One region of the Caproicibacterium lactatifermentans genome, then DNA from elsewhere that is predicted to be linked to it. Evidence: riboswitches for the same ligand, from Rfam matches in the RefSeq annotation. Region 1 holds a riboswitch; the other holds the start of a gene.
The links. A riboswitch is a leader RNA that binds a small molecule or an ion and turns the genes downstream of it on or off. The one in region 1 is predicted to bind thiamine pyrophosphate.
Positions count from the first base shown of each region.

Region 2: linked by a shared signal. The riboswitch ahead of thiD (bifunctional hydroxymethylpyrimidine kinase/phosphomethylpyrimidine kinase) and the one ahead of thiC (phosphomethylpyrimidine synthase ThiC) in region 1 are both predicted to bind thiamine pyrophosphate.

Region 1 covers NZ_CP046051.1:415,915-434,162, forward strand. The annotation lists gene GJQ69_RS02025 (PTS sugar transporter subunit IIC) at 1-729, opposite strand, end outside; gene GJQ69_RS02030 (transcription repressor NadR) at 849-1,361, opposite strand; TPP riboswitch at 1,491-1,599, shown strand; gene thiC (phosphomethylpyrimidine synthase ThiC) at 1,677-2,984, shown strand; gene GJQ69_RS02040 (DMT family transporter) at 3,223-4,197, shown strand; gene glgB (1,4-alpha-glucan branching protein GlgB) at 4,398-6,230, opposite strand; gene GJQ69_RS02050 (Cof-type HAD-IIB family hydrolase) at 6,354-7,169, opposite strand; gene GJQ69_RS02055 (HAD hydrolase-like protein) at 7,400-8,062, shown strand; gene GJQ69_RS02060 (hypothetical protein) at 8,154-8,435, opposite strand; gene ybaK (Cys-tRNA(Pro) deacylase) at 8,428-8,940, opposite strand; tRNA gene GJQ69_RS02070 (tRNA-Met) at 9,137-9,213, shown strand; gene GJQ69_RS02075 (NCS2 family permease) at 9,628-11,118, shown strand; gene GJQ69_RS02080 (YcxB family protein) at 11,196-12,611, opposite strand; gene GJQ69_RS02085 (alanine/glycine:cation symporter family protein) at 12,864-14,303, shown strand; gene GJQ69_RS02090 (ArnT family glycosyltransferase) at 14,372-16,051, opposite strand; gene GJQ69_RS02095 (NAD(P)/FAD-dependent oxidoreductase) at 16,067-17,623, opposite strand; gene GJQ69_RS02100 (sigma factor-like helix-turn-helix DNA-binding protein) at 17,823-18,191, shown strand; gene ffh (signal recognition particle protein) at 18,207-18,248, shown strand, end outside.
Region 2 covers NZ_CP046051.1:1,809,330-1,822,232, forward strand. The annotation lists gene thrS (threonine--tRNA ligase) at 1-335, opposite strand, end outside; gene rny (ribonuclease Y) at 1,120-2,676, shown strand; gene GJQ69_RS08835 (TIGR00282 family metallophosphoesterase) at 2,767-3,534, shown strand; gene GJQ69_RS08840 (DAK2 domain-containing protein) at 3,727-5,397, shown strand; gene recG (ATP-dependent DNA helicase RecG) at 5,421-7,427, shown strand; gene GJQ69_RS08850 (hypothetical protein) at 7,454-7,765, shown strand; gene cytX (putative hydroxymethylpyrimidine transporter CytX) at 7,825-8,997, opposite strand; gene thiD (bifunctional hydroxymethylpyrimidine kinase/phosphomethylpyrimidine kinase) at 8,994-9,803, opposite strand; TPP riboswitch at 9,979-10,085, opposite strand; gene lexA (transcriptional repressor LexA) at 10,213-10,806, opposite strand; gene GJQ69_RS08870 (M23 family metallopeptidase) at 11,139-11,951, shown strand; gene GJQ69_RS08875 (adenine nucleotide alpha hydrolase family protein) at 12,228-12,659, shown strand; gene spoIIID (sporulation transcriptional regulator SpoIIID) at 12,714-12,903, opposite strand, start outside.

The sequences.
Region 1 (18,248 bases):
AACCAGCCCGCCCCAGCGGTTTTCACGGAAGGACATCACGGCAAAACCGACCATTTGGGCACAGCAGCCTGCTACAGCAGCACCGCCAGCCAGTCCGGTGAGGGACAGCGCCGCGCAAATGGCCGCCGAAGAAATGGGCAGCGTCAGCGCAATGCCCACCAGTACAGATACGACAATCCCCATCAGGAACGGCTGCAGGTTGGTGGCCCACATAATGAGCGTGCCCATCTTCATGGCCAGCGCGCCCAGTGCGGGTGCCCACCACCACGACAGCACCACGCCCACGCCGATTGTCACCAGCGGCGTGACAAGAATGTCCACTTTCGTTTCATGCGAAATTGCCTTGCCGACTTCCGAAGCGATAATAGCAACGAACAGCACCGCCAGCGGTCCGCCGGCTCCACCCAGTGCGTTGGAAGCAAAGCCTACTGCGATGAGGGAGAACAGAACCAGCGGCGGACAATGCAGAGCATAACCGATTGCAACGGCCATAGCCGGTCCACTCATGGCGGAGGCAAGGCCGCCCACCGTGTAGGATGTGCCGGCGACCGTTGCTACCGGTGCAGTGAGAAAGCCGATGTGGAACTGTGTGCCTAGTGTGCTAATAATGGTGCCAATCAGCAGGGAGCAGAACAGCCCCTGCGCCATGGCCCCCAGCGCGTCTACGCCGTAGCGCTGAGCGGAGATGACAATATCTTTTCGTTTGAGGAACGCTTTTACTTTTTCCAAGAAAACACCTGCTTTAAAAATATATATTTATGCGTTTACATGGATTTACATGTGTCTTGATACCAATAAATACAATCATACACAACCAGGCGTACCTTGTCAACCATTTTTGTTGGGATTTATTCGTCCAGTAAAATATGCAGGCGGTGCAGTGCGGTCTGCACCCGCTCAAACGCGGCTTCATCCGGACAGGCAAGCGTGTGCAGGTGAATGCCGTCCGTCAGGTTGGAAAGCAGCTGTGCATCTGACTGCGCACAGCGCTGCATAAACTGCTGTACCTCATACCGGCAGGAAATCTGCAGCGGGCCGGTCAGCTGTCCGTAAATGGGATGTTCCACAATGACGTCCAGCACAGTGCAGCCTTGGTCCACAATGGCTAGCAGTTCCGCCTGTGTTTGGACTGTATCGTGGCGGCAGGCAATCTGCCGTACCAGTCCTTCCGCCGGACGGCGTGTGGTATAGCCGCGGGGTGTGGCGGAAATATCCGCACCGCCGGCCCGCAGCAGGGCGATATCCCCCACAATGACCTGTCGGCTGACGGAAAAAGTTTCCGCCAATGCAGAAGCACTTACCGGCTTTTCTGCCCCCTGCAGCAGATGTACGATTGCGCTGCGCCGTTCCTTTGCATTCATGGTTCGCAGCCTCCTTCATTTTTTGTTCTGTATTGCTTATCTTACCATATCGTTTGTCAGATGAAAACAGTTTCTAGGCGTTTCCCCGGCAGGATATTGACAAAATACCGAATATATGGTACACTTGCCTCAAATATTCAGGGGAGCTTGTCTACAGCAAGCTGAGAGGAAGTTTTACACTTCGACCCTTTAACCTGATGTGGGCAATGCCACCGTAGGGAGTAAGGAAATACTTGCTTTTACGCGGAGAATGCCCGGTGTGGCGTTCTCCGCTTTTTGCTGCCCGGAATGAAAAAGAAGGAAGGCTTTTTATCAATGGAATACACAACACAGATGGACGCCGCAAAGAAGGGCATGGTCACCAATGCTATGCGGACAGTTGCCCAAAAAGAAAACATTCCGGCAGAAAAAGTGCGGCAGCTGGTTGCCGCCGGTCAGGCAGTGATTCCCTGCAACAAGAATCATGCTTCCCTTTCACCCAGCGGTGTAGGTTCGGCGCTTAAAACGAAAATTAATGTCAACCTTGGTACTTCCCGCGACTGCAGGGACCTCGACATGGAACTGGAAAAGGTCAAAAGTGCAGTGGATATGGGCACCGAAGCGATTATGGACCTCAGCTCCTGCGGCGATACACAGAAGTTCCGTCGTATGCTTACCCAGCAGTGCCCGGCGATAATTGGTACCGTGCCTATTTACGACGCGGTTGTGTATTATCATAAGGCACTGAAGGACATTACCACCGAGGAGTGGCTGGATATTGTGCGGATGCACGCACAGGACGGCGTGGACTTTATGACAATTCACTGCGGCATTAACCGTGAAACCGCCCAGAAGTTTAAACGCAACAAGCGCCTGATGAATATTGTTTCCCGCGGTGGTTCCATTATCTTTGCGTGGATGATGATGACAGGCAAGGAGAATCCGTTTTACGAGCATTTTGATGAAGTGCTGGACATTTGTCAGCAGTACGATGTGACGCTCAGCTTGGGCGATGCGTGCCGTCCCGGCTGTCTTGCGGATGGCACGGACGCTTCCCAGATAGAGGAGCTTATCACACTGGGTGAACTGACCAAGCGCGCATGGGCAAAAAATGTGCAGGTCATGATTGAGGGCCCCGGACATATGCCGCTGGACCAGATTGCCGCCAACATGGAGATTGAAAAGACACTGTGCCATGGTGCACCGTTTTATGTGCTGGGACCAATCGTCACCGACATTGCGCCGGGCTATGACCACATCACTTCCGCTATCGGCGGTGCCCTTGCTGCGTGGAAGGGTGCCGCGTTCCTGTGCTACGTTACGCCGGCCGAACACCTGCGTCTGCCGGACCTGCAGGATGTAAAAGAGGGCATTATTGCCGCGCGCATTGCGGCCCATGTCGCTGACATTGCCAAGGGTGTTCCCGGTGCCGCTGACTGGGACCGGGACATGGGACAGGCACGCAGAGAACTGGACTGGGAAAAGATTTTCTCCCTCTCCATTGACCCGGAGAAGGCCCGCCGCTACCGTGCCGCCTCCCAGCCGGAAAAAGAAGATACCTGCACCATGTGCGGGAATTTCTGTGCCGTGAAAAACATGAACCGGATTTTGGATGGCGAAGTGGTATCGATCTTTAACGAATAAAGGCCAAAAAGGCCAAGCCTTTATTCTGCCTTTTTTATACATTTTCCTCCTTGAAGAGTACGGCAAAACAGAGCAGAGCTGTGCCCGTGCGGGACTTCCCGCCGGACCGGGCTGCTCTGTTTTGCTGTATATGAGCAGATTCCACGGGAAAATTGGATTTTTCCCGTAAATAAGCGTCTTTTGTGAAGAAATATGGTATAGTGTAAACTGGACTTTAATAGTTTGAGGAGATGTCATCATGAAGAAAGGCCCAATCTATATTTTGCTGGCAACACTGCTTTTTTCGTCGATGGAAGTGGCGCTGAAAGGACTGGCTGGCAGCTTTAACCCGATTCAGATTACCTGCACACGGTTCCTTGCGGCGGGTATTCTGCTGATTCCCTTTGCACACCGTGCGCTGCGAAAGCGCAGCTGCACCATTGCCCGTACAGACTATAAATTTCTGGCGGTGCTTGGATTTTTAAATGTGGTGCTGAGTATGTCTTTTTATCAGCTGGCGGTACATAATGCGGAGGCTTCCGCGGTGGCGGTGCTGTTCTCCAGCAACCCCATTTTTGTCATTATGCTGGCGGGTGTGCTGCTGCACGAAACTGTGCACAAAAACCAAGTAGTCACGATGGTGCTGGAACTGCTGGGCATTTTGATTATTCTGAACCCCATGCATATGAAAGGGAACAGAACTGGTGTGGCGTTTGCGCTGATTTCGGCGGTGCTGTTTGCGCTGTACAGCACACTCAGCAAGAAAAAATGTGCGGACTACGGCGGACTGGCGGTTACCTGCGGCGGATTTCTGTTCGGCAGCGCGGAAATGCTGCTGCTGATTGCGGTATCCCACATTCCAGCCGTGGCGGGGGTACTGACAGCTGCCGGGCTGGGTGCTTTTTCGGCTGTCCCCATGCTGAGCGGCTATACCCTGCAGAATTTTCCCATTGTGCTGTATGTTTTTATCGGCATCACCTGCGGCGGGTTTGCCTTTTACTTTTTGGCAATGGAGGAAACTTCCGCGGCGGAAGCATCCATTGTGTTCATGCTGAAACCGGCCATTGCGCCTGTCTTTGCGGTGCTGATTCTGGGCGAATCCATTACCCCCAATATGCTGATGGGCATTGTGCTGATGCTGGCGGGATCGCTCATCAATGTGCTGCCGCAGATTTTGCAGCAAAGGGCTGCACATACAGTACCGGAAACGGATGAAACAGGGGTCGGCTGCTGACAGCAGCGCAAAACAGATACGATGATAAGGAGCAGAATATAAATATCACCGACATTGCAAAGATGGTGGGTATCACGGTGCGGTTCTGTCCTATCCTACTCTGGAGCAAATGCAGCAGATTATGCGCTGATTTTATAAAAAAGACAGGCACTGCACTGGATACCATTTCCGTATCCGGTGTGGTGCCTGCTTTTTTTGTTTTATTTTTTTCGGCTAAATACAATTCCGGCGTAAGCGGGTAGGTCCACACGGATGCCCTCATGGCCGCCCTGCCGGAATGAGAGAACCGCTGGATTGTGGTGGCCGTCACCGCCAAAATCTGTCTTATCTGTGTTGAACGCTTCCGTGTAGGTGCCATGTTCCCGCACCGGCAGAAAGTACCCAATGGCGGGACGTGCGGAAAAGTTCAGCGCAATGTACAGCTTTTCATGGTTCGGCTCCTCCAGACTGTCGCGGCAGTAGGCGAACAGACACCGGCCAACATTGGTAAGGTCCATCCACTGGAAGCCTTTCGGGTGGTAGTCGTTCTGGTACAGTGCCGGGTGGTTACGGTAAAAGTCCTGCAGGGTTGTGACAAAGAGGTGAAAGACACTGTGCTTAGGATAGGAGAGTAGGTTCCAGCCCAACCCGGCATTTTCGTCCCATTCTTTAAATTCCGCCAGTTCATTGCCCATAAAGTTCAGCTTTTTGCCAGGGTGTGTAAACATATACAGCCAGAACAGGCGCAGCTGCGGAAATTTTTCATCATAGGAACCGTAAATTTTATCAATAATCGTCCGCTTACCGTGAACGACTTCATCATGAGACAGCGGCAGCAGGAAGATATCGTTATAGAAATAGCTCATGGAAAACGTAATTTCTCGGGAAAAGCCGGGACGCTCGTCCGGCCGCTTCATCATATAATCCAGTGCGTCATTCATCCAGCCAAGGTCCCATTTATAGTCGAAGCCCAGTCCACCGTACTCGACCGGCGCCGTAACCTTCAGAAAATTGGTGGAATCTTCCGCAATCAGCATGGCGCCGGGGTGGCGCTGCTGCATGGCATAGTTGGTATTGCGCAGGAACCATACACCTGCCTCGTTGACGCCGCGGTTTTCCTGCCCGCATACATACAGCAGGCGGGAAACCGCATCATAGCGAATGCCGTCAAAGTGGTAGCAGGTCAGCCAGAAATCAACGGCGGATTTTAAAAAGCTGACAACGTGTGGCTTGGTGAAGTCAAAAAAGACGGTTCCCCACTCGCTTTCCCGCAGGTCGGGGTTCTCGCTTTCATACAAATAGAAGCCGTCAAATTTACTCAGTGCATAATTGTCACTAATGAAGTGGGCCGGCACAAAGTCCATAATAACGCCAATGCCTTCCCGATGGCAGCAGTCCACAAAGTGCATCAGCTGTTTTGGGGTGCCGTAGCGGCTGGTGGCGGCGTAGTAGCCGGAAACCTGGTATCCCCACGAGGCATCCAGCGGGTGCTCTGTTAGCGGAAGCAGCTCAATATGGGTAAAACCTTCCTGCTTTACATATGGCAGAAGGGTATCGATAAGTTCGTCATAAGTAAAGAAGCGTGCGATGCCTTTTTGGCCGTCTTTAATACGCCATGAACCGGGGTGAACTTCATAAATGGACAGGGGAGAGTTGTAGTTTTTGCCGCGGTGTGCCATCCACTGCTCGTCCGTCCAGGTGAAGCCCTCCAGCTGACAAATACGGCTGGCGGTAGCAGGACGCACTTCTGCGTAAAAACCGAACGGGTCGGCTCGGTCAAATAGGCCATCCGGCGTTTGAATGCGGTATTTGTACATTTGGCTTTCCTGTGCGCCCTCCACAAAAATACTCCAGAAACCCATAGGGGAGCGCGTCATCTGCCAGGCGTTCCAGTTGGAAAACTCACCGATGAGGAACACGTTCTGGGCATGGGGGGCATATACGGTGAAGCGCACACCCTGCTGACCATACTCACTGGTAAAGTGCGCTCCCAGTACGCGGTATGCTTCGCAGCTTTGTCCCTGCAGGTATTCGTGCAGAATCTGTTCAAACATAGTAACAGCCCTTCTTTCGTTTTGGCGTTTCTGCTGGCTGAAAAAAGTACAGACAGGTCTTTCTTCCATTATAGATGAAAAGACAGTGAAAAGCGAATGAGTTTTAAAGAAAATACCGAATTTTTACACTTCATGCAAAATGAATTTTTGTACCGCATAGGCGACGCCATCCTCATCATTGGAGCGGGTGACAAATTTAGCTGCGGCTTTCACCTCCGGCTGGGCGTTCTCCATTGCTACCCCCATGCCGGCAAAGCGTACCATGGAAACATCGTTAAAGCCGTCACCACAGGCTAAAAGGGACTGCCGTGTTAAATGCAGCCATCCCAGCAGCGCCGAAAGTGCCTGCGCTTTGTCCACGTTGCTGGGCATGACCTCCAGATAATAGGGGTCACTGCGGTAAATACTGCAGGAAGGGAACTGGCTGCGTATGTCAGGCTCCAGTTTTTCCAGATACGGCGGGTCACCCGCGAACAGAAATTTATGTACTGGAAAATCAATGCGCTGCATCAGGTCCGGCACTTCCTCTATTGCCATATGGTTAATGCGGCCATCGAACAGCACATATCGGTTATTACCCGTTTCGGTAATAATGGTGTCGGGGCTGTAAATCATGGAAGTCAAACGGTACTTTTTATTTAATCCGCACAGCTGCGGCAGGACGTTCTGCGGCAAAGAGCGCTCGTACAGCGTTTCACCGGTGCTGCAGGAGGAAATTTTTGCACCGTTAAAGGAAATAATACATCCCCCAAATCGGTCCATCTGCAGCTGCTTTGCCAGCGATGCGATACCGTTTATTGGACGGCCGGAAACAAGTGCCAGCCGTGCACCCATCTGCTGTGACCGCAGGAGGACCTGCTGCGTGTGGGGCGTTATCTGTTTTTGAGTAGTGGTTAGTGTGCCGTCAAGGTCCGTTGCCACAAGCTGATAATCAGTCATTTTATTTATTGTCTCCTGCCTATTCTAAATCTTTTTATTGGTTTTTCTTTCTATTTTACGCAGAAAGCGTCCGTTCTGCAATGGATAGGAAAGAAAACCTGCTGTCTATTGCCGCCGTTTTTTGTAGAAAAGAGAAAACCACGGCTGTACTTGCGCTTTTTCGGCTCGACCGGTATAATAAGAGCAGAAATTGCACTTTCCAAAAACGAGGCTGACAGGAGGAATTTTATTTGCGGCTGTGCTATCAAACGGTTTTGTTCGACTTCGACGGGACAATCTGTGATACAGGCGAAGGCATTATGGACTGCGTGCGGCTGGCGCTGCAAGAAATGGGGTACCCGGTGCCGCCGACGGCGACACTGCGGCGCTTTGTCGGTCCGCCGGCGGAACAGGGGTACATGACTTACTGCGGCATGAACCGTGAACAGGCGCTGCAGGCGGTGCAGCATTTTCGCTGTCATTACAATGTGGACGGCTGGAAAAAGACCAGCATCTACCCCGGCATTCCGGAACTGCTGCGGGACCTGAAGCAGGCGGGCGCAACCGTGTGCGTGGCTTCTTCCAAGCCACAAAATATGGTGGAGCGAATGCTGCCCTGCTTCCATATTCAACAGTATTTTGATGTCGTGAGTGCGGCGGACAATAGCGACCGGCATTCGGACAAAGATACGGTTATCCGTCATGCTTTGGCGCTGAGCCATGCCGAAAGCGGAACCAGCACGGTCATGGTGGGCGATACGCACTTTGACGCCGTTGGTGCCGATAAAGTGGGCCTGCCCTTTATCGGTGCCGCCTATGGCTACGGTGGTCCGGAGGATTTGCACGCTGATGGGCGTAAGGTGCCGCTGGCAAGTTCGCCGGATGGCCTGCGGCAGTATCTGTTCCACGACTGAAAGTTTCTTTCGGTATATCGCATTGGAAACAAAATAAATACGAAAGAAGGTACTGGTCCGACGCTTTGGCAGCGCGGAACCAATACCTTCTTTATTGTTGTTTATTTTTTCGCAGATACTGAATGCTGCGCACAGCACAAAGCAGCAGTCCCGCGGTCAGAACCAATGTGATGACCAGCAGCGGAATGTCCAGTCCGAAACGGGTGTGCAGGCGGCTGCTTTCGTCCAGAATGAGCAGGACCAGCAGTACCGCAGCCAGCACAAGGGAAAGTACAGCGGTGCGTACAAAGCCTGTGCGGTTGGGCTGTCCGGCTTTTCCGCCTGCGAAGTGTTCTACCAGCAGGTCCAGCACCCGCGTAAACTTATCACGCATGGCGGTCCTCCTCCGGTGCGGGAACGGCGATGGCCGCGGTGGTGCCGCCGGTCAGACGCAGCAGGTCCGCAAGGGGCAGCTCCACCTGTGTGCCGATTTTTCCGCCGCTGACGTAAATGGTGGGGAAGTTCTGCGCACTCTGGTCAAATACCGTGATAAACTGTTTTTTCATGCCGATGGGGCTGCATCCGCCGCGAATGTAGCCGGATACTTTGTTAATATCCTTCACATGAATCATTTCCACGCTTTTGGCGCCGACACTGCGTGCGGCGGCTTTCAAGTCCAGTTCTTCGGCAACGGGCAGCACAAACACATAGTACGCTTTGTCCGCACCGCATGTCACCAGCGTTTTAAAGACCTGCGCCAGCGGCTGTCCCAGCTTGCGTGCGACCGCTTCGCCGTCAATTTTGCCGTCCGAGTGGTCGTAGAAGTGGGCAGTATAGGTGACCTTTGCCTTGTCCAGAATTCGCATGACATTGGTCTTCTCGTCTTTTTTCTTTGCCATAAAAAAGCCTCCTGTCAGGTGCCCCTATTATACGCCGCAGTGCCCCTCCTGTAAACCGTATGCCGTATTGCCGAAGGGCGCAAAACCGGTTATTGGCCTACCTACAAATAAAAAACAAAAAAACAGTTGACTTTTCTAAAACACCGTGGTATTATATATGAGTGCCGTTCAGAACGGCATGCGTTCAACAGAATATCGCGGAGTGGAGCAACCCGGTAGCTCGTCGGGCTCATAACCCGAAGGTTGTAGGTTCAAATCCTGCCTCCGCAACCACCAAGCAACTGATTTCCGTATAAGAAATCAGTTGCTTTTTTTGTCGCCGAATAGGCATGATAACCCCCAGTTCAACTGGAGGTAGGAAAAAGATGTCAACGTGCTAATTTGAATGTATAAAGACTGGAAGCCGCTGATTATATACTCTGTGGCATCTACATATTGGAATATGACCAACCAAACCCCGAAGCCATTTTACGGCTCCGGGGTTTCTGTGTCTGCGGCCTGTGGAAAGTGTGCAGAAGGGAATGACAGAAAGCGTAGGAACTGCTAAAGTATGAATAATTTATTTCAGAAATCGAAATTTTGTGTAAATAACACCTTGCGCAATGTCAGAAAAACAGATATACTTAAAAATAGAACCCGACACAATGATTTGCCGGGCAGTTTTATTTTTTGAAGGAAGGAAATAAAATGGAGGAAACCAAGAAACAGGCGTACCATCCCAAGGGAGACTTTTTTAACCTGAAGGGGAACGGGACAAACGTCCATACGGAAATTATGGCCGGTATTACGACGTTCTTCACCATGTCGTATATCCTGTTTGTTAACCCACAGGTGCTTAGCAAGACCGGCATGGACAGTCAGGCGGTGTTCCTGGCTACCATCATTGCCGCGTCCATCGGCACCCTGGTCATGGCACTGTTCGCAAATGTTCCGTACGCACAGGCGCCGGGCATGGGACTGAACGCATTCTTTACCTACACGGTGTGCATGTCCCTGCACTTCACTTGGCAGCAGGCATTGGCAATGGTGTTCATCTGCGGCCTTATCAACATCATCATTACCGTTACCAAATTCCGTAAGCTCATTATCAAGTCGATTCCAAAGAGCCTGCAAAATGCTATCAGCGGCGGCATCGGCATCTTTGTGGCATATATCGGCCTGAAGAATGCAAACCTTATCCAGTTCTCAACGGACAGTTCTTCCATGGTGGCTATCAACGGTCAGCCATACAGCGCGACCGCAGCCTACAAGGGAATTACCTCGGTGGCTTCCAATGGTGGTGTGGTTCCGTCTATCGCTACTTTTAACCAGCCCTCCGTGCTGGTGGCACTGTTCGGCATCATTCTCATTGTGATTCTGCTCATGCTGAACGTTAAGGGCGCCATTCTCATTGGCATTATCGCCACAACAGTAATCGGCATTCCGTTTGGCGTTACGGATTTCTCCGGCGCGTCCATTACGTTTGGAAGCCTTGGCACTGCTTTTTCCAAACTGGGCACCACTTTCGGCGCTGCGTTCAGCTCGCAGGGCATGGGTTCATTGTTTAACGACCCCAGCAAGTTCCTGTTGGTTATTATGACCATCTTTGCGTTCAGCCTTTCCGATACATTTGATACCATCGGCACCTTCATCGGTACAGGCCGCCGCACCGGTATTTTCAGTGAAGAGGACGAGGCGGCACTGAACGACAGCAAAGGCTTCAACTCCAAAATGGACCGTGCGCTGTTTGCGGATTCCATTGCTACTTCCATCGGCGCTATTTTCGGCACATCCAACACAACAACCTTTGTGGAAAGCGCTGCCGGTATTGGCGCTGGCGGCCGCACAGGACTGACTAGCCTGACAACGGCGATTATGTTCATGCTGTGCACAATTCTTGCTCCGGTAGCGGGCTGTATCCCAGCCGCGGCTACGGCACCGGCACTGATTATCGTCGGTATCATGATGATGAGCTCCTTCAAGGAAGTTAACTGGCCGGACATGGAAGAGGCCATTCCTGCCTTTGGCGCGGCTATCTTCATGGCACTGGCTTACAGCATTTCCTATGGCATTGCGGCGGGCTTCATTTTCTACTGCATTGTCAAGGCTGTCAAGGGCAAGTTCAAGGACGTCCATCCTATCCTGCTTGTTTCTGCCATTTTGTTTGTACTGAACTTTATTGTATTGGCCATTTTGTAAGCGGCCTTCCGGTTAAAAAAGAGAGAGTTTTTATAAAGCAGCCGTTGGATTTTTAGACGGCTGCTTTTCTGTCTGTTTTATTTATTTCGGTGCTTTCGGTGCGGTTTAAAATTTGAACATTGTTTCTGCAAAATGGCACGCAGGTCATCGGCGGTGCCTTTGGTAAAATCATGCTTGTTGACTAAACAGACATGGTTTGCGCCTAGGTACAGATAAAAGTATCGGCTGGTTTCGTAGACCTTGGCAATTTGCACATAGGGGTAAACACCGGAGGAAACGCCGGTCACCCGAAAATCCTCTGCCCGAAACTGGTAGCGCACTTTGCGCGTCTTCATTTTGCGGTAAGTTCCATCCTCCGCTTGAAAAACCTTATGCGGGATGCGTAAAATATAGATCACACAGAATACGGCGCCGAGTATGGCAAAGATTCTGACCAATGTAGAGGAATCCTTTGTTGCGATAAACAGGCACAAGGCCGCTGCAATCAGCAGAAAAATCCAAGTTCCCTTTCGATTCAGCAGCAGGTCTACCCGGCTAAAGCGCTGCAGCGCCTTTTTCACACACTTTGTTGTGTTTTCCACCAGTACTTCCGGTCCCGCCAATGGAATGCCCCGCTCGCGGGCTGCCGCTTCCTTTTCTTCCTGCCGCCGGCGGTAGTCCGTTATGCGCTCCAGCATAACAGCTTTGCGCCGCTTTTCATGGGTACGGCTTACGCGGCCGACAATGTACAGTACTGCCACCAGTGCCGCCAGGAACAGCAGCGGTCCTGCCAGAAATAGTGCAGAAAAAGCGGAACCGCCGCTTTCCTGCTGTTTGGGCAGATACTGCGTTACCTGAAGGCTGTCTGCCAGTGCCTTCAAACTGGCATGCTGCGGTGCCGTAAGTGCGCCAATTTCCCGATAAGTTCCCAGTGTATAGCTTCTGCCATTCGCAATGGTTAAGTAGGCGGCCTCCTGGACCTTTTTATTGTCCAGTGTACCGTTCATTTCCACATACACATACGGCAGCCCTGCAGCACCGGTAACGCGCTTGGAGGAGGACTTTATGGAGTCTGAGCCGTTTACGGACGACTCCGGCTTGTTCAGTTCTGACATTAGCGACTGCACCGCGGTACCGGACATATCCTTCATATTGTAGTATTTTTGAGTGCTGGAAGTATCCTTTTTCCGCAGATAAATGGTGTAGGCACTGTTTGGGGCGCAGATGAGCAGTATTTCATTCTGCTGCTGCATATCCTGTTTCTGCCGAATCCAGTTTGTAATGCCCGCTTTGGCAAGTGAGGGGTCCGAGGGGTCCGTGTTCTGCGTAAAGGCGTACAGGCCGGTGGGCACAGTCAGCTTCAGGTGCTCATCTGTCAGCTGTATCGGTGTACCGGAGCGGGAAGATGTCGTGGAGCTGACGGAAGAACTGCCGGCGGCTGCAGCGGGCAGCGTGCCTGCCGCGCCAATGCAGAGGACCAGCGCCAGCAGCAGGGCTGCGGCTTTTTTTCTCATGGTGGAAAACTCCTTTGTCTGCAAAATTGAAACCGTTTTTTCTGTTTCCATTATAACACAATCCCACCGGGCAAAAAAGGCGGCCGCAGAGTGCTGGAGGTAACATGACTGCACAGCGGGTACATTTACAAACACTGTGATTTCCTCTATAATCTTACTAAGAGGTACAGGAGAATGAATAAACAGGATTGCATTTCAATATTCATCCTGTAGGACACGGATTATAAAAAAGAAAGAAGATGACGGCCCCGAATGAGTAAAATAACCAATTTGTTGGAACGCATTGACGGTGCTGTGTGGGGACCAGTTATGGTCACTGCGCTGATAGGCACCGGCATTTTTCTAATGTTTCGACTTCACTTTCTGCCGTGGCGGAATCTGGGATATGCGCTGCGCTCTGTCTTTGGGGAGGATTCCCATAAAAAGAATGGTTCCGGGGACATTACGCCGTTTGCGGCATTGATGACAACGCTCGCTGCCACCATAGGCACCGGCAATATTGCCGGTGTGGCTACGGCAATGGTGATGGGCGGCCCGGGCGCACTGGTATGGATGTGGATTTCGGCAATGGTCGGGTTGGCAACGAAGTACACCGAGTGTACACTGGCGGTCCGGTTCCGGGAACGGGACCAAAACGGCGAGATGTGCGGTGGCCCCATGTATACCATAAAAAATGGATTTCGCTGCAAAAAGCTCGGCATGGTACTGGCTGCACTGTTTGCAGTGTTTACGGTGCTGGCGTCATTCGGTATCGGCGACCTGACGCAGGCAAACTCCATTTCTTCTGCTATATACGGTACCTTTCATATACCAACATGGATAACCGGCCTGGTTATCACCATACTGGCATTCGTTGTACTGGTCGGCGGCATTCAGTCTATTTCCAAAGTGTCGTCCATACTGGTACCGGCAATGGCTGTACTGTACATGATGGCTGGATTTGCCTGCATTTTTAGCAGAATACAGAATGTGCCTGCCGGCCTTGCACAGATTTTCCACATGGCCTTTACGGCACGTGCGGCGGCTGGCGGCGTCGGTGGTACGATTGTGGTGACCATGATGAATGCCATGCGTGCCGGCTGTTCACGCGGTGTCTTTTCCAATGAAGCGGGCCTTGGCTCCGCGGCCATTACATCAGCAGCGGCTACAACAGATTATCCGGCCCGTCAGGGGTACATCAGCATGACCGGAGCTTTCTTTGACACCATCGTGGTCTGCACGGTGACCGGCCTAAGCATTGCCGCTTCCGGCGTACTGGGGACAAAGGGACCGGACGGGCATGTACTGAATGGTGTGGAACTGACCATGCAGGCGTTCCAGAGCGTGCTTGGTCCTATGGGCGCATGGATTGTAGCCATTAGCCTGACACTGTTTGCGTTTTCTACAATTATCGGATGGGAATATATGGGCGAAGTGGCGCTGAAGTTTCTGGTAAAGAACCCCTCTGCCAGCTATGTGTATCGGGTGCTGTTTGCCTTTATGTCTCTCATTGGCTCTACCGTGGAGATGCAGCTCGTTTGGACACTGTCTGACATTACCAACGCACTGATGGCCATACCAAACCTCATCAGCCTGCTGGCGCTGAGCGGTGTGGCAGTAAAGGAAACGGTCATTTATCAGAAGAAAGTTGTTGTTCCGGAGCGGGAGGCACGCAGAGTCCGCCGAAAACAGAAATGTGTACAGAATACCTGACAAAAACATACAGAAAGCCCGCCGTGCGGAGAAGCAGTTTTCCGTGCGGCGGGCTTTTTGATTGTTGTTTATTTTGTACCCAACAGTAGATAGACACCGGCACTGCACACACAGAACAGCGTGATAAGCAGTGCAAGGGCACAGGTTACGGCACGGGGACGGTGCTCTTGCAGTACTGCACCGATACCCACGGTGCCGACCAGGACCGTGGGGAAAATGTATCGGAAGCTTTGGGTGCAGGCGAAGGGCTGTTTAAAACAGAACCAGATGTAAAACGCCATGCAGGTGCCGTACAGCACACCGCAGAACAGCACTTCTGAGCGGTACGGCTGCAGACTGCCGGATTTTCCCACCTGCACAGCGCAGCGAACCATGCAGACAAAGGCAGCTGCAGCCAGCAGGATGTTAGTCCAGAACAGGACCTGAGAAAAGCACAGTCCGACACCTCCCGTGAACAGCTTTGCCTCATCAAAGACGGACGTTTTAAAGAGTGCTGTAAACAGGTTGTGCTCAAAGACTTGGTTTTGCCAGTCCCAGTTTTCAAAAACGGTCAGGTGCTGCCAGTCTATACTGAACAGCCGCTGAAGGGGCGTATCAGTACCCAGATACTGCGGGTTGTTTTTTGCCAGCGCGGAGATAGCGCCGAACGGCATTTGAAAGCGGATTTTTCCGTACAGGCTCCACCACAGTCCCAGCGGTGCACAGACCAGCAGGAACAGGCCATACTGTTTCCACAGGCCGCGGCGCTTTCCCTTTCCTTTGATTAGACGAATCAGAAACAGAACCGCCACGGCGGGTGCCGCCAGCACACCGGCGCTTTTCGCCATCATGGCAAGACCAAGGAACAGGCCCAGTAGAAGAATGTTTTTTACGGTTGGACTCTGGTACCAGCGAATGGCATACAAAATGGAGGCCATGGTCAATGCCAGACACAGCACATCGTTGTTGATGCTGCCGGCCAGCAGAATGAGCATCGGGTGAAAGCAGAGGATGGCGAACGGCAGCGTGAGCGCCGCACCTTTTAGGTGCAGTGCCTGCAGAATGCGGTACCCGAGAATGATGACGGCGCAGGAATAGAAAAGCGACAGGAATTGCACATTTTCTATGGCGGTCTCCGTATTGGTGCCGAAGAACATCTGCAGCTTTACCCACATGGCGCTGAGAAAATAGTGCAGCGGCGGATGGTAGAACTCCCAGACCTTATTGGGGGCAAAATCCGGCAGGGCAAAATTGTGGTCTACAAAATATAAAATATATGCCTGGTGCCCTTCCGACTGAGACACCGGAAAAACATCGTGCTGACGTGTCAGATAAGAAGTATATAAAATATAGCAGGCGTGCAGAAAGAAAGCACCTGCGCCCAGCAGAATACAGGTGGCCTGGTCGGACAGCCACTGCTGTCGGTATTCCCAGAAACCGGCGGCGGCCAGCATCAGTAGCAAAAGCAGTGTCAGCGCGGACAGCGGGTGGCTCGACAACAGGCACAGCATTGCGGCACAGAGCACACACGCGGCGGAGAATATCACTGTCAGGACGGACAGCAGATGGGAACTACCGCATATGCAGTATCGTGCCATAAACCACGCTGTGCCCAGTGCCGTGCAGATGGCTGGCAGCAGAACACTGCGCAGGGGCAGCGGAGCTTCCGCCTGTCCGGCTGAGAAACTGGCGTACACCAGCATGCAGCCTAGACACAGCAGTAGGTATGGATGGGAGAAGACGGACGGGCGTATTTGTTGTCTGTTCATACCATACACCATCCGTCAGTCCTGTTTTTCTTCTTGATAGTCCGTGTCGGTATTCACATTCCATACGTTTGTCTTGTCCGCGCGGCCAGAAAGAATATTGTCCACCGCCTCAAAGGCTGTCATCATGGAGTGGTCCATGTTGTTGTAGCGGTGCTGCCCGTTGCGGCCAATGCAGTACAAATTTTGGTACTGATTTAAGTAAGTAATGATGCGGTCCATGTGCGCGTAGGTGTCAAAGTAGGCGGGGTAGGCTTTTTTCACGCGTTCGCGGTGGAAATCCAGAATATCGTCCGCACTTGCCAGAATGCCCATTTTCAGCAGCTCACCAGCGGCAAAGGCCATGCAGGATTCTTCAGTCATGTTCCAGAAGGCGTCACCCTCGGTGCAGAAATATTCCAGCCCAATCCATATGGTGTGTTCCGGGTCTTTCACCATATAGGGGGACCAGTTGTTGAAAATTTGCAGCCGTCCCAGCTTAATGCCGGTGTCCTGTATGTAAATCCAGCAGTCGGGTACGATATTACCCAGCGTTTTGCGGCCGGTTTCGTTTTTTAGGTTCAGCTTTTTCACCAGAAGCCCCAGTGTGACAAAATCGCGGTAAGGAAGGCCAGCCGCCAGTTTGGAGATTTCTTCCGGAACCGCATCCATGCCGCCGATAAGGTCCTTGACCGGCATAGACGACAGGAAAATGTCACCGGTTATGTTTTGTATTCCTTTCGGGGTTTCCACGGTCAGGGAAGTTACGTGGCCGTCCTGTGTATGGATGCCGGTTACATGGCAGTTTCGGTACAGTGTGCCACCCATCCTTTCCACCTCAGCGGCGGTCTGCTCCCAAATTTGGCCCGGACCATATTTCGGGTACTGGAACTGTTCTATCAGAGAAGTTTGGGTATCGGTGGATTTTTTGCCAGCTGCTTTCTGCAGCATATCTTTCAGCACGGCGGAAACGGACAGGCCTTTTACGCGCTGTGCGCCCCAGTCTGCGGAAATCATGCGCGGCGGGCGTCCCCACACCTTTTCAGTGTATCCCTCGAAGAACATACTGTACAGCGTTTTGCCAAAGCGGTTGATGTAGAAATTTTCCAGATTGTTTTCCGGCAGTTTGTGCAGACAGGCGTGCAGGTAGCTGCCGCCGGCCTGCAGGGTGCTGGCAAGACCGAGGTTCCGGAACGTCTGTGGCTTCATAGAAATGGGATAGTCGAAGAAGCGGCGGTTGTAATAAATGCGTGACACCCGCTGCCGTGTCAGCATGACGCGGTCCTGTACTTCGGGGTCTGGTCCGTCCGGCGTCAGCGTGCAGGGACGGTTCAGCACTTTGTCGTCGTAGGCCGGTGTGCCCTGCGCGGGCAGCCGCTGCGCCCACCAGCGGTTGACACGGCTTTCTTTGGAGAAAAAGCGGTGTCCACCGATGTCCATGCGGTTGCCGTGCCAGCGCACTGTACGGGAAATGCCGCCAACGGCGTTGCTTTCTTCCAGTATCGTGACGTTATAGTCGTTGCCTGCGCGGGACAGCAAATCATGCGCGGCGGTCAGGCCTGCCGGCCCGGCGCCGATAATAATAACCTGTTTCATATATAAATGGAACCTCCACGTCTTTATCCCTGTTTTTTCACTGATTTTCCTTTTCTATTATAAAGGCAACTATGTGAATTGAAAAGGGGGAAAAGTAAAGTCTGTAAAAAATGTACCGCTTGACAAACATACGCTCATGCAGTATAATCTTTTTGCTTGTAAAGCATATGGCTTTACAAGAAAGAACGGAGGCATCGTTATGGCAAAGGATTTGGAAATTTCACTGCTGCTGGACTACTATGGGGCTATGCTTACCCCGAAGCAGCGGAAAATTCTTGCCTGCTACTACAACGACGACCTGTCCCTGTCGGAAATTGCCCAGAACGAAGGCATCACCCGGCAGGGGGTGCGGGATGCGGTCAAACGCGGGGAAGCACAGCTGCGGGAAATGGAAACAAACCTTGGCCTGCTGCGCTGTTCCCGTGACCGTATGGCCGCCTACGCCAAACTGCGCGGGTATGCGGAACACATTCGTGACTACAACAGCCGCTTTGTTTATGACCGTTCCATTACAGAACAGATTACAAACCTTTTAAAGGTCCTTGACCGGATGGAAGCAGCAGAGTAAAAAGGAGGAGCACCAATGGCATTTGAAAGCCTTTCAGATAAACTTTCCGCCGCGTTT
Region 2 (12,903 bases), 600 kb from region 1:
GTAAGGGTACGGGGCAGGTCAAAATCATAATAGAAGCCATGGTCAATGGAAGGGCCAATGGCGAACTTTGCCTCTGGGCACAGGTGCTGAACTGCCTGTGCCATAATATGAGAAGTTGTATGCCAATAGGCACGCTTGCCGTCTTCGTTGTCAAACGTGAGGATTTCCAGCTTGCAGTCTTTGGTCAGCGGGGTGCGCAGGTCTACGACCTTGCCGTCTACGCGGCCAACACAGGCCGCTTTATACAGACCAGGACCGATGCTTTTGGCTACTTCTGCTACTGTGACGCCGGGCTCAAAGGAGCGGACGTCACTTTTCAGTGTGACATTTATCATGATTTTCTCTCCTTACATAAAATTGTGCATTTTTCTGCAGACTGGATGCTGTCGGAAACGGGAAAATAAAAAGCGCCCTGCCCCAAAAACTGGGGCAAGACGCTGTCATCTCGCGGTTCCACCCAGATTACACCTTCCTTTGGAAAAGGATAGGTGCATCTTTTGCGACAGGTTAACGGCTGCCGGACCGGCGTACTTCTTCAGCACACACTCAGAGGCGGTAACCTTTGTGCTCTTCCTACTGCGGACGTTTTCAGCCACCGGCGCCCGCTCTCTGCTGTAGGAGGAAGCACGGCTCCCTCATCAACGATTTCCGATATTCAGTTTGCCTGTATCATAGCACGTCCCGGAAACCTTGTCAATGGACAATGTACACTTTTTCCCTATCAGCAGTGCACTGGAACAGCATAACCTACAAATTTTGCGAAAGCAGCGAAAGTACCGCTTCTTTTCTTGACAATTAAGCGCTTCTCGTTATACAATTATGAAGTAAATGCATGAATTTGCATTTTGGGACTTATTCCCGTCCCTTTTTAATGACTGACATGATTTTTACGCAGTCTGCCGGCAGGAAGCTGCGGACTGCAAAAGTCCACTGGAAGCACCTGTTTTGCTCCAGCAGATAGAGTGACAGGCAAACCGCCGGGCGCGGCCGGCGTATGGCCCATTTTTATACTGAAATGGGCCGTTTTGCACATTTTTACTCGAAAAAAGAATATTGATTATTTCCACATCTGTATGCAAAGCGGAATGGGCGCTCTCCGGGACAGAGGAGGTGCTCAAAATGAATCCGATCTTAGTAACAGTTATCCTTTGCATTGTCTGTGTGGCTGCAGGCATTGCTGCGGGATTTTTTGCGGGAGAACGCTACCGCAAACATACCGCCGAGCTTGCCATCGGCTCCGCCGAGGAGGAAGCAAAGCGGATTGTCAACGACGCGATTAAATCCGCAGAGGGAAAGAAAAAAGAAGCCGTACTGGAAGGGAAAGACGAACTGCACCGCATGCGCAGCGAAGCCGACCGTGAAATTAACGACCGGCGCAAGGAAATTCAGCGACAGGAACGCCGTGCGCAGCAGAAAGAAGAAAACCTGGACAGAAAGCTTGAATCCCTGGAAAATAAAGAGGATAAGCTGACCAAAAAGAACAAGCAGGCGGAGGACCGCCTGAATGAAGCAGAGGACATTAAAAAGCAGCAGTTGGAAAAGCTGGAGCGTATCTCCGGCTTTACGGCCGAGCAGGCAAAGGAATACCTGCTGAACCACTTTGAGTCCGAGCTAATGCACGAAAAAGCCGTTAAGCTGCGTGACATTGAGCAGCAGACAAAGGACGAAGCGGACAGCACTGCCCGCGAAGTCATCTCCATGGCTATCCAGCGCTGCGCAGCAGACCACGTTTCCGAAGCAACTATTTCGGTTGTTCCGCTGCCGAACGATGAGATGAAAGGCCGCATTATCGGCCGTGAGGGCCGCAACATCCGTACAATCGAAACACTGACAGGTGTTGACCTTATCATTGACGATACACCGGAAGCCATTACCATTTCCAGCTTTGACCCGGTTCGCCGTGAGGTAGCCCGCATCGCGCTGGAGAAACTGATTGCTGACGGGCGCATTCACCCGGCACGCATTGAAGAAACGGTTGAAAAAGCCCGCCGTGAAGTAGATACTTCCATTAAACAAGCTGGTGAAAATGCTGTCCTACAGACAGGCATCACCGGTATTCATCCAGAGCTTATCAAGCTGCTCGGCCGCCTGCGCTACCGCACAAGTTACGGCCAAAACGTACTGGAACATTCCCTGGAAGTGGCTTCTCTTGCCGGCATTATGGCTTCCGAGCTGGGGCTAGACCCAACCATGGCACGCCGTGCCGGTCTGCTGCATGATATCGGCAAAGCGCTTGACCATGAAATGGAAGGCTCCCATGTAGACATCGGTGTAAACGTGGCCCGTAAGTACAAAGAAAGCGAAGCGGTCGTTCACGCAATTGCCGCCCACCATAACGACATTGAGCCAAAGACCGTTATTGCCTGTTTGGTACAGGCTGCTGATGCCATCAGCGCCGCTCGTCCGGGTGCGCGCCGTGAAAATGCAGAAAACTACATTAAGCGTTTGGAAAAGCTGGAGGAAGTTGCATCTTCCTTCGAAGGTGTTGAACGCTGCTATGCGATTCAGGCCGGCCGTGAAATCCGTGTCATTGTAAAACCGGAAGCTATTTCGGACGACCAAATGACCATGCTGGCACACGACATCTGCAAAAAGATTGAGGCTGACCTGGAATATCCGGGCCAAATTAAAGTGAACATCATCCGCGAAAGCCGCGCTGTCGACTACGCGAAATAAGTCCTGCACTGCCGTACCGCATCTCTGCGTTGTGCGGCAGTTTTTTCATGTTATATAAAAACGAACTGCCCGAAAAAGGAGGACCTTATTGTGAATATTCTGGCCATTGGTGATATTGTCGGCAGTGTCGGCTGCCGCTTTCTGCGGTCCAAGTTGCCAACGCTGAAAAAGCTGAAGGCCGTGGATCTGGTCATTGCCAACGGTGAAAACAGTGCCGATGGAAACGGGCTGACGCCCTCTTCCGTGCGCTATCTGCTGGACAGCGGTGTTGACGTGCTGACAGCCGGCAACCACAGCTTCCGCAGAAAGGAAAGCTATGATACCTACGACGAATGCGGCCAGTTGCTGCGTCCGGCTAATTTTCCCGCCGGAGCACCGGGGCACGGCTATATGGTCTATGATATGGGCCGTATTCAGGTTGGAATTTTAAATTTGATGGGCACAGTATATATGGACCCGCTGGACAACCCCTTCTTTACGGCGGACCGCCTGCTGAAAGACACGCCCACCATTACGGTCGTAGATTTTCACGCGGAAGCAACCGGCGAAAAGCGCAGCATGGGCTATTATTTGGATGGAAAAGTCAGCGCCCTGTGGGGCACCCACACCCATGTACAAACCGCAGACGCGTGCATTCTGCCAAAGGGCACCGGTTACATGACCGACCTTGGCATGACCGGCACAGTTAACTCTATTTTGGGCGTAAAGCCGGAACTTACTATCCGCAAAATGCGCAGCCAAATGCCCGTGCGCTTCGACCTAGTACAGCAGGGCCCTTTTAAAATGGACTGCTGTCTGTTTGAAATTGACGACACAACCGGCCGCTGCCAGAGTGTGGAGCCACTGGAACTGCAGTGACCTTTTAAAGTTCCAAAATCCGCAGTATTTCAGCGTTTCCGGCCCAAAAACCACCGCCAATGCACAGGAAGTTTCAGTTGAATCCTTACCCGTTGTATGGTATACTGTAATTAAATAACAGCCTGTAGAAAAGAATAGGTGCAGGGCGCGCTTCCGGCACCTGGATTATAAGGTTTCCAAAGGAGCTTTCTCATGATAAACGGAGCAGAATTGCGAGACGCAATGATTTCCGGCGCAAACAATATTGCGAAGAACCGGAACAGCATTGATAAACTGAATATTTTCCCTGTACCGGACGGCGACACTGGCACAAATATGTCTATGACCATGGCGAATGCTTCTGCTGAACTGCAGAAATCAAAAAGCGAAACCGTTTCTGATGTTGCCCGTACGGCGGCTTCTGGACTGCTGCGCGGCGCGCGCGGAAATTCCGGCGTTATTCTTTCCCTGCTTTTCCGCGGCTTTGCCGATGGCGTAAAAGGGAAAGATACAGTGGACGGTTTGGATATGGTCAGTGCACTGGAAATTGGCGTGGGAGATGCCTACAAAGCCGTCATGAAGCCGACGGAGGGTACCATCCTGACCGTGGCGCGTGTCGCCACAGAAAAGGGCAAAGCTGCCGCCACACTGGACAACGACCCCATCAGTGTGTGGGAAGCTGTCTGCAAAGGTGCGGAAGAAGCGCTGGCCCAGACACCGCAGCTGCTGCCTGTCCTGAAAAAAGCCGGTGTGGTAGATGCCGGCGGCAAAGGTCTGTGCTGCATTCTGGAAGGCATGAGGCGCGTTTTCCATGATGGTGTCATTATCGAAAATGAAGTGGAAGAAAATGTTTCCGCTGACCTGACACAGGACGATGCGTTCCGCAGTGCTGCAGCCGAATTTGATGCGGATATTCGCTTCACCTACTGCACTGAATTTATTGTCAGCCGCACACAGGAACCAACCAAGGACCCAGAGCTGCTGCGCAGCTACCTGCAGACAATCGGCGATTGTGTTGTGGTTGTTTCAGATGATGACATCATTAAAACACATGTACACACGGAACAGCCAAACCGCGCGCTGGAAGCAGCCCTTACCTATGGTCAGCTTTTGACCGTCAAAATTGAAAACATGAAGGAACAGCACCGCAAGGCACAGGAAGCGGACGCCGCCGCCCACGAACAAAAAGCAGAAGAATCGCTGAAGCCTGCGCAGCCGACAGAAGAAGTCGGCTTTGTCACGGTCGCTGCGGGCGACGGCCTGAAGGCGCTGTTTGTGGACCTTGGCTGCACCCATGTGGTAAGCGGTGGCCAGACCATGAACCCCAGCACGGAAGATATTCTGGAAGCTGTTCTGGCCACACCGGCAAAGACGGTTATGGTTCTGCCCAACAACAAGAATATTACTATGGCAGCGGAGCAGGTTGTTCCGCTGGTCAAGGACCGGAAAGTCATGGTGCTGCCTACCCGTACCATTCCGCAGGGCCTTTCAGCTATGCTGGCCTATGACCCTGACACTTCCTGCGAAGTCAACGCTGTAAAGATGATGGAAGCCGCCGGCAACGTAGACACCGGTACTATCACATTCGCCGCCCGTGACAGTGAATTCGGCGGTCACCGCATTAAAAAAGGCGATATTCTCGGTTTGGTGAACGGCAAACTGACTTATATTGAGAAAGATATTGTACACGCCTGCTCGAAACTGACACGCTCCATGGTAACGCACTCCACCGCCTTTATCACCATTATTTACGGCGCGGATATTTCAGAGGAGCAGGCAAATGATGCCTATAACCGTATCAAGAATAAAATCAGTTCCGACATTGAAATAACGCTGGTAAACGGCGGGCAGCCTATCCACTATTTCCTGATTTCTGTTGAATAATGCATTCTTTATTTGCAAAACCGATGATTGAATTAAAAGGCGTCGGCAGTAAGCGCGCGGAACTTTTTCAAAAGCTTGGCGTACCTACTGTCGGCGCTTTGCTGCGTTTATATCCGCGCACCTATGAGGATTGGAGTCAGCCGTACACCATTGCCGACGCACCGCTGGATGTATCTTGTGCTGTGCGTGCCACGGCAGAAAGCGTGGGAGCGCCCGTCTTTTCCCGCAGCGGTCTGATGCTGATTCATGTGTGTGCGTTTGATGAAGATGGCAGTACATTGGACATCGTCTTTTTTAATAACTCTTATATACAAAGCCTCATTCATACCGGCAAAATCTATCTGTTCTATGGAAAGGTGACCATGAGCCGCGGCCGGCGGCAAATGGCAGCCCCCAACTTTGCCGAGGACGGCACCTGTCCGGGTATGCGTCCGATTTACCCGCAGACAAAAGGACTTTCCACCCGTGTGGTAGAAAGTGCTGTGCGGGAAGCGCTGCGGCTGTTGCCGGAAACACTGCGTGACCCCATTCCACCGCAGATACGAAATGAACATTCTTTATGTAAGCTGGGCTTTGCGCTGGAAAATATCCACCAGCCAAAGGACCGGGAAGGCATGGAGGTCGCCCGCCGGCGGCTCGCTTTTGAGGAGCTGTTGGTCCTTCAGCTCGGTCTGCTGTCCATGAAGGGGCGCTCCCGCAAAAAAAGCTCTTTCCGCATAGAGGACAACTGCCTTTCCTCGTTTTGGAAACTGCTCCCCTTCTCCCCGACCGGCGCACAGAAACGGGCCGCAGAGGAAGCCGTGCGGGATATGCAGAGCGGCCTGCCCATGAACCGACTGATTCAAGGGGACGTCGGTTCCGGCAAAACAGCGGTCGCCGCAGCCTGCTGTTTTGTCGTTATCCAAAATGGCATGCAGGCTGTTTTAATGGCCCCAACGGATATTTTGGCACATCAGCATTTCGCATCTCTCTCCTCCCTGCTGGAACCCGCCGGCATTCATGTTGGGCTGCTGACTGGCTCCTTAAAAGCCAAGGAAAAAGGGCAGGTAAAGGCAGCTGCAGCGGACGGCAGCCTGCAGCTGCTGGTTGGCACCCATGCCCTGTTGACTAAAGATGTGCAGTTTCGAAAGCTCGCACTGGTCATTACAGATGAACAGCACCGCTTTGGTGTCGGTCAGCGAGAGGCTCTGGCAGAAAAATCCCAAAATCCACATGTGCTGGTGATGAGTGCCACACCGATTCCGCGCACGCTGGCCCTTATGATTTACGGAGACTTGGACATTTCCATTATTGACGAACTGCCGCCGGGCAGACAGACCATTCAGACCTACTGCATTGACAGCGGTAAACGGATACGTGCACTGCACTTTTTGCAAAAACACGTTCATCGGGGACGGCAGGCCTATATTATCTGTCCTGCTATCGATTCTGACAGCGATAAAGCCAGTGTGGAAACTTACACCTGCCGTCTGCGGCAGGTTCTACCGGACTGCCGCATTGGCAGCCTGCATGGCCGCATGAAAAGCAGCGAAAAGGAAAAAATCATGCAGGATTTCTCCGATGGCTGCATTGATATTCTGGTTTCCACAACTGTTGTGGAGGTTGGCGTAGACGTACCGAACGCGGTGGATATGCTGATTGAAAATGCGGAACAGTATGGTCTGTCCCAGCTTCATCAGCTGCGCGGCAGAGTCGGCCGCGGCAGCTACGAAAGCTACTGTATTTTAATTACCGACGCACAAAATGAAGAGGCCCGCGCACGTATGCGCGTCATGTGCGAAACCAGCAATGGATTTGTCATTGCGGAGCAGGACCTAAAGCTACGCGGTCCAGGCGACTTTTTTGGGCAGCGGCAGCACGGCCTTCCACAGCTGCAAATTGCCGACCTCAACAACGACCTTGACGTCCTAAAAGATGCACAGCAAACCGCCCGCTCCCTTCTGGAGGAAGACCCCGCACTGGAGGCACCAGCGCACCGCGGTCTGCGTGCGGAAGTGCGCCAGCTGTTCCGAAACATCAGTGAAACTTAGCCGTACAGAAAGGAAGTCATATAGGTATGGCAAATATAGACTATCATTCTTTTTGCGCACATTTTAAAGATGGGAAAGACATTCAAGAAGCAGGCTTCTACCTATTCAACGACCAGACCGAAACGGTTTGCTACCTCAAGTTCCTGCCGGAACGCAAAAATCCGTATTGGGTAAACAGTTGTGACGTACCGGACGGCGTATCCTTTCCGAGCCTTGAGGAACTGATGACTTCACGCATTTTTAACCGCAAATCGCTGCAGGAAAACTGGGATAATGTATATATGCTTTCGATAAATGGAATGCACCTGGAAGATTGGCGGGAAACACTGCAAACCTGATAGAACTGCAGAAAAAGGGGCTGCTGCAAAACGAAAACTTTGCAGCAGCCCCTTTCTGTTTAAGCTTTTTGCGTTATTTTTCTCTGCACGCTGCGGGCAGCAACACACAGCAGCAATGTGGCCGCCATATCCGGCAATGTACAGCCGACCGGCGTGTCCACACGCATCAGTACCCGATATAGGATAAATCCGGCCAACCAGACCACCGCATTCAGCACGTCCAGCCTGCTTTCTCCGCAGTTCCATTTCAGCAGGAAGAAATCTGCAATTTGCACCGCAACCATCGGCGCAAATACGGAACCGATTAAGTACAGAAAATCGGTAATATCATCCATCGGGAATAACATCGCGCAGACGGTGCCTACGGCTGTAACCAACATCGCCGCGTGCCTGCCATTTATCTTTTTGGACAGTGACTCCGCAGAAATACCGGCGCTCCATGCGTCAAGAAAGGTGGTCGTCACCGTAGAAAGAATCAAAATCAGCAGTGCCGCAATGCCCAATCCGGCTTTCACCATCATGGTGGCAATGTCTGCCTTTCCCGTTAGAATAGCCGCTCCCATGCCGATAATGTACATCCAGCAGCTGACCATTCCGTATACCACCGTACTGGTCAGCGTTGCGGCAAACGGGTGCTGCGCCTCACGCGTGTAGTCGGAAATCAGAGGCAGCCACGACAGCGGCATGGTGACTGCCAATTCCACCGCTGCGCCAAATGTCAAGTCCCCTTTGACTGCCGGTTCCGCCTGACCATCGCGGAAAATTACAGCACACAGAACAACCGTCAGCACCAGCAGTGCTGCCATGGCAATTTTATTAAGCCAGCCGAGGTTTTCCACACCGACGGCAATCCACACAAGGATAAGGCCGCCGATGACGAGGCACCATACCCATGCGCCGGTGCTAACGACACCGTTCGCAGCCAGCGCCCCGTCGTAAATCATAATTGCAGTCCAGCCCACCAACTGAAGAATATTTAGGAAAGCAAAAAACAAACAGCCGATTCTGCCAAAGCTCATTTGGACCGTGCCCATGGCACTGCGCCCGCTGCGTCCGCCAATCAGTCCAGCAAAGAACAGCATACAGCAGCCAATCAAATGCCCCAAAAGAATCGCCAGCAGTCCTTTTTGGAACCCCAGCGGCGCAAAATAAGTCCCCGTTAGGATTTCCGCAATGGACACGCCTGCGCCAAACCAAATGAGTCCGTTTTGAAAGGTCGAAGTTTTTTTCATCGGCGCGCTTCCTCATAATAGGCCGGCTTTAGGTCAAACGCATGGTCCATAGGACCGCTGCCCGCACCTAAATCCAGCATTGCGGCAAGCGCACCGGAAAGATACGTTTTTGCCTTGCAGACAGATGTATCCAAATCGTATCCTTTCGCAAGGTTCGCCGCAATGGCACTGGACAGCGTACAACCTGTCCCATGCGTGTTGGGGTTATCAATGCGCCTGCCCTCAAACCATTTGTATCCGCCGTCACGGTACAGGAGGTCATTGGCATCGTTCAGCCGATGTCCGCCCTTGCACAGCACCGCACAGGAATAGGTGCTGCCGATAACCGCCGCCGCCTTTTCCATGTCCTGCGGCGAAGTGATTTTTTGTCCGGACAAAACCTCGGCTTCCGGAATGTTTGGTGTCAGTACCGTCGCCAGCGGCAGCAGCTGTTCCTTCAGTATCGCTACAGCGTCATCTGAAATCAGCTTTGCGCCGCTTGTAGCTACCATAACGGGGTCCACCACAATGTTCTCCGCCTTGTAAAACCGCAGACGTTCCGCAATCGTTTCAATCAGCGCAGAAGAAGCGACCATACCAATTTTAACCGCGTCCGGCCGAATATCTGTAAAGACACTGTCAATCTGCTGTGCCAGGAACGACGAACCCACTTCAAAAATCCCCTGCACGCCGGTCGTGTTCTGCGCTGTCAAAGCCGTAATGGCGCTCATGGCAAATACGCCATTCATCGTCATGGTTTTGATATCCGCCTGAATACCGGCGCCACCGCTGGAATCGCTTCCGGCGATTGTTAATGCTGTCCTCATTTGTAATTACCCCTTTCCAGCATTTCATTTTGCGGCAGAAGGTGGTGCCCCCAATCTGCCAGCCGCAAAAGCCAGCCGTGAAAGCGGCGGTCTTTTGCTGGATATCCCATTTTTCTGTTCTGTGGGAACAAAGGCGGGCAAAAAGAAAAGCAGTGCCTGCAAAAGGCGCTGCCACAAACAATTCTTTCTTGTTCCCTACGTTGGCATTACCCAAATCAGGTGAAGGGTCAAAGCACTTTCGCTTACTCTCAGCCCACGTTTGTGAGCTCCCCACATATATTTTTAGTATATCGAATCATTTTCATCTTGTCAAGGCAAGCTGTTTATTGGTATTTCTCGTTGGATTGCTTCCGCGGCATAGAAAAAGCCAGCGCCTAAACAGCGCTGGCTTCTTGTTCAGATATTTTATTTAATAGTTGCGGTAGAGGGCAACCACCTTGCCGAGAATGGCAACTTCTTTGGTGTAAATCGGTTCAAAGTCCGGATTTTCTGGCTGCAGACGCACACGGCCGGGTTCCCGATAAAAGCGTTTAACGGTCGCTTCTCCATCTATCATTGCAATGACGATTTCGCCGTTTTCCGCTTCCGGTGTCTGACGGGCAATGACGATGTCATTATCTAATATGCCGGCATCCCGCATACTTTCTCCATGTACATGCAGGGCAAAATAGACATCATCTTCACTGCGTTTCGCCGGTGCATAGGGCACATGGCCTTCTGTATCCTCCACTGCCAAAATGGGCCGTCCCGCCGCGACCCTGCCGACAATAGGTACCTGCAGCACGGGAACAGAACGACTCTGCCCTGTCAGATGAATGGCCCGGTTCAGACCGGCATCCCGTGTGATAAGGCCCTCTTTTTCCAGTGTTTTTAAATGTGCATGTACGCTGGAAGTCGATTTTAAACCGGTTGCCGCGCAGATTTCCCGCACGGTAGGCGGCAGCCCAGTTTGTAGGCGGCTTTTCAGGTAGTCGTAAACTTTCTGCTGGCTTGCTGTAAGCATATTGTATTTCCTCTTTTCCTTTCGCCGCAAATAAGTATACCATAGAAAGAACAAAATCGCAAACGTTTGTTTGTAAACGGCGTAATGTTGTTATTCTTTATAAAACATTCACATACTATTAACAAATTTTGGGCTATAGCGCTGTATACTGAGTATGTAATCAAGAACAACGGAGCCGCACCGTTCACTTGATGTATGTTCTACCCTCCTCAATATACCCCTCAAGCTATTGAAAAAAACCGGGTGCCGCAGCCCGGTTTTTTTCTGTCTAAACTTCCTGTTTTGGTATATTTTCCTGCCGCAAGGCCATACTAGGGCTGGAGGTGGCAGGATTGAATACACAAGATTATAAAAAGCAGGAAGAACAGGAAAACGGAACAAGCACCGGATATCCATCCGGCGGCACAAACTCATCGCCCGGTAAAAAGCCCCCAAAAGGAAAGAAAGGGTTTTACATTGCACTGGTTATTTGCCTGACGGCAGTTACCGTGGCGGGATGGACAACCTACAGCAGTTTGCACAAGTACAAAAAAAGCACTTTGGATACACTGAACACCATTACGGAAAGCACCGTGTCTTCCCCACAAGAAAGCTTGCCGTCCGTTTCTTCACAGAGCGGCTGGGAAACGAGCAGTGTAACCAGTGAACCTGCCCAAAGCAGCCAGGCGGAAGCATCGGCAGCACCCGCTTCTTCCGCGGCAGCTGCGGCACAGCCGAAGTCTGCTGCGCCTGCTGCAGCTGCGCCTGCCGGTCTGCAGGAACCTGTACCGGATGCACCGGTACAGCACGCCTTCAGCGAAACACCGCTCTACTCGAAAACGATGCATGACTGGCGTGCACACGCCGGCATTGACCTGCGTGCCGCGAAAGGTACACCCGTATGCGCTGCGGCGGATGGCACTGTGCAGGCCGTGTCCGAACCGGAAGACTTTGGCGGTATGGTACAGGTTGTCCATGCAAACGGCCTGACTACCTGCTATTGTGGACTAACCGACATTTCTGTGCACAAAGGAGATACGGTCAAAGTTGGACATCAGCTTGGCAAGGTGGGAGAAATCCCCTGCGAAGCAGACGAGGCCCCCCACCTGCATTTTGCTGTTCAAAAAAGCGGCAAATTTCTAGACCCGGCAGACCTTTTAAAGTGACCGAAAAATTGTACTGCAACACAGCGCCGCAGATTCGGAGTTTCCCCGATTCTGTGGCTTTTTTAATTTGTTTACAGCTTCTTTATTTGAGTTGTTCCTACAATTATGGTATAATATAAAATAAAGAAGACATATTTGCCAAAAAATAAAAATCATTTGTGCTTTACTTGTTCATATAATATACACTCTTTGTTTCAACAGATTTTTTATTTGCATGATATACTAGCAACGCCATGTAAGAAGGGAATCCTCCCTTTCAGAAAGGAGTCCTGAGTTTTGGACAATAAGAAAGCGGTGCTTGTGTGTGTGACTGGTCAGCATGACTGTGACCGTCTGATTCACACTGGAAAATATATCGCGGAGAAACGCGGTGTGCCGCTGCAGGTGCTGAGCATCCAGTCCGCTGGGCTTGGCACACGCAAAGAATGTGAAGAACTGGAATATCTGCGGCAGGTTTCGAAAGAAGCAGATGCTGAAATGACTGTTTATTTTAATAAAGAGGCCGCCTATACAGCAGCGGCTTTCGCGCGGCAGGTGGGCGCTGTTCATATCGTGACCGGTATGGCAGAAAACACCTCCAATGGATTCATTGATGTACTGCACAGTCTTCTACCAAAAGTCCCTATTTCCATGGTAACGAAAGACAACAAAATACATAATATTTGTCCCCAAAATACCGAATGCGCACCACGAATGGTACGTGCCTGAACAGGCAATGACCGGCAGAAAGCTGACATGCTTTCCGCCGGTCATTTGTTTTTCTCACACTTTTTGTTGATTGAGCCGCTCATATTTTGCCTTGGTGGCAAGGCCGCCGCGGATGTGTCTTTGCGCTTTGTTGACCTGCAGGACCTTCTGGACTTTCTTATACAACTGACGGTCTATCTGCTCCAAACGTTTTGTCACATCTTTATGTACGGTGCTTTTGGAAACACCAAATTTTTTAGCAGCG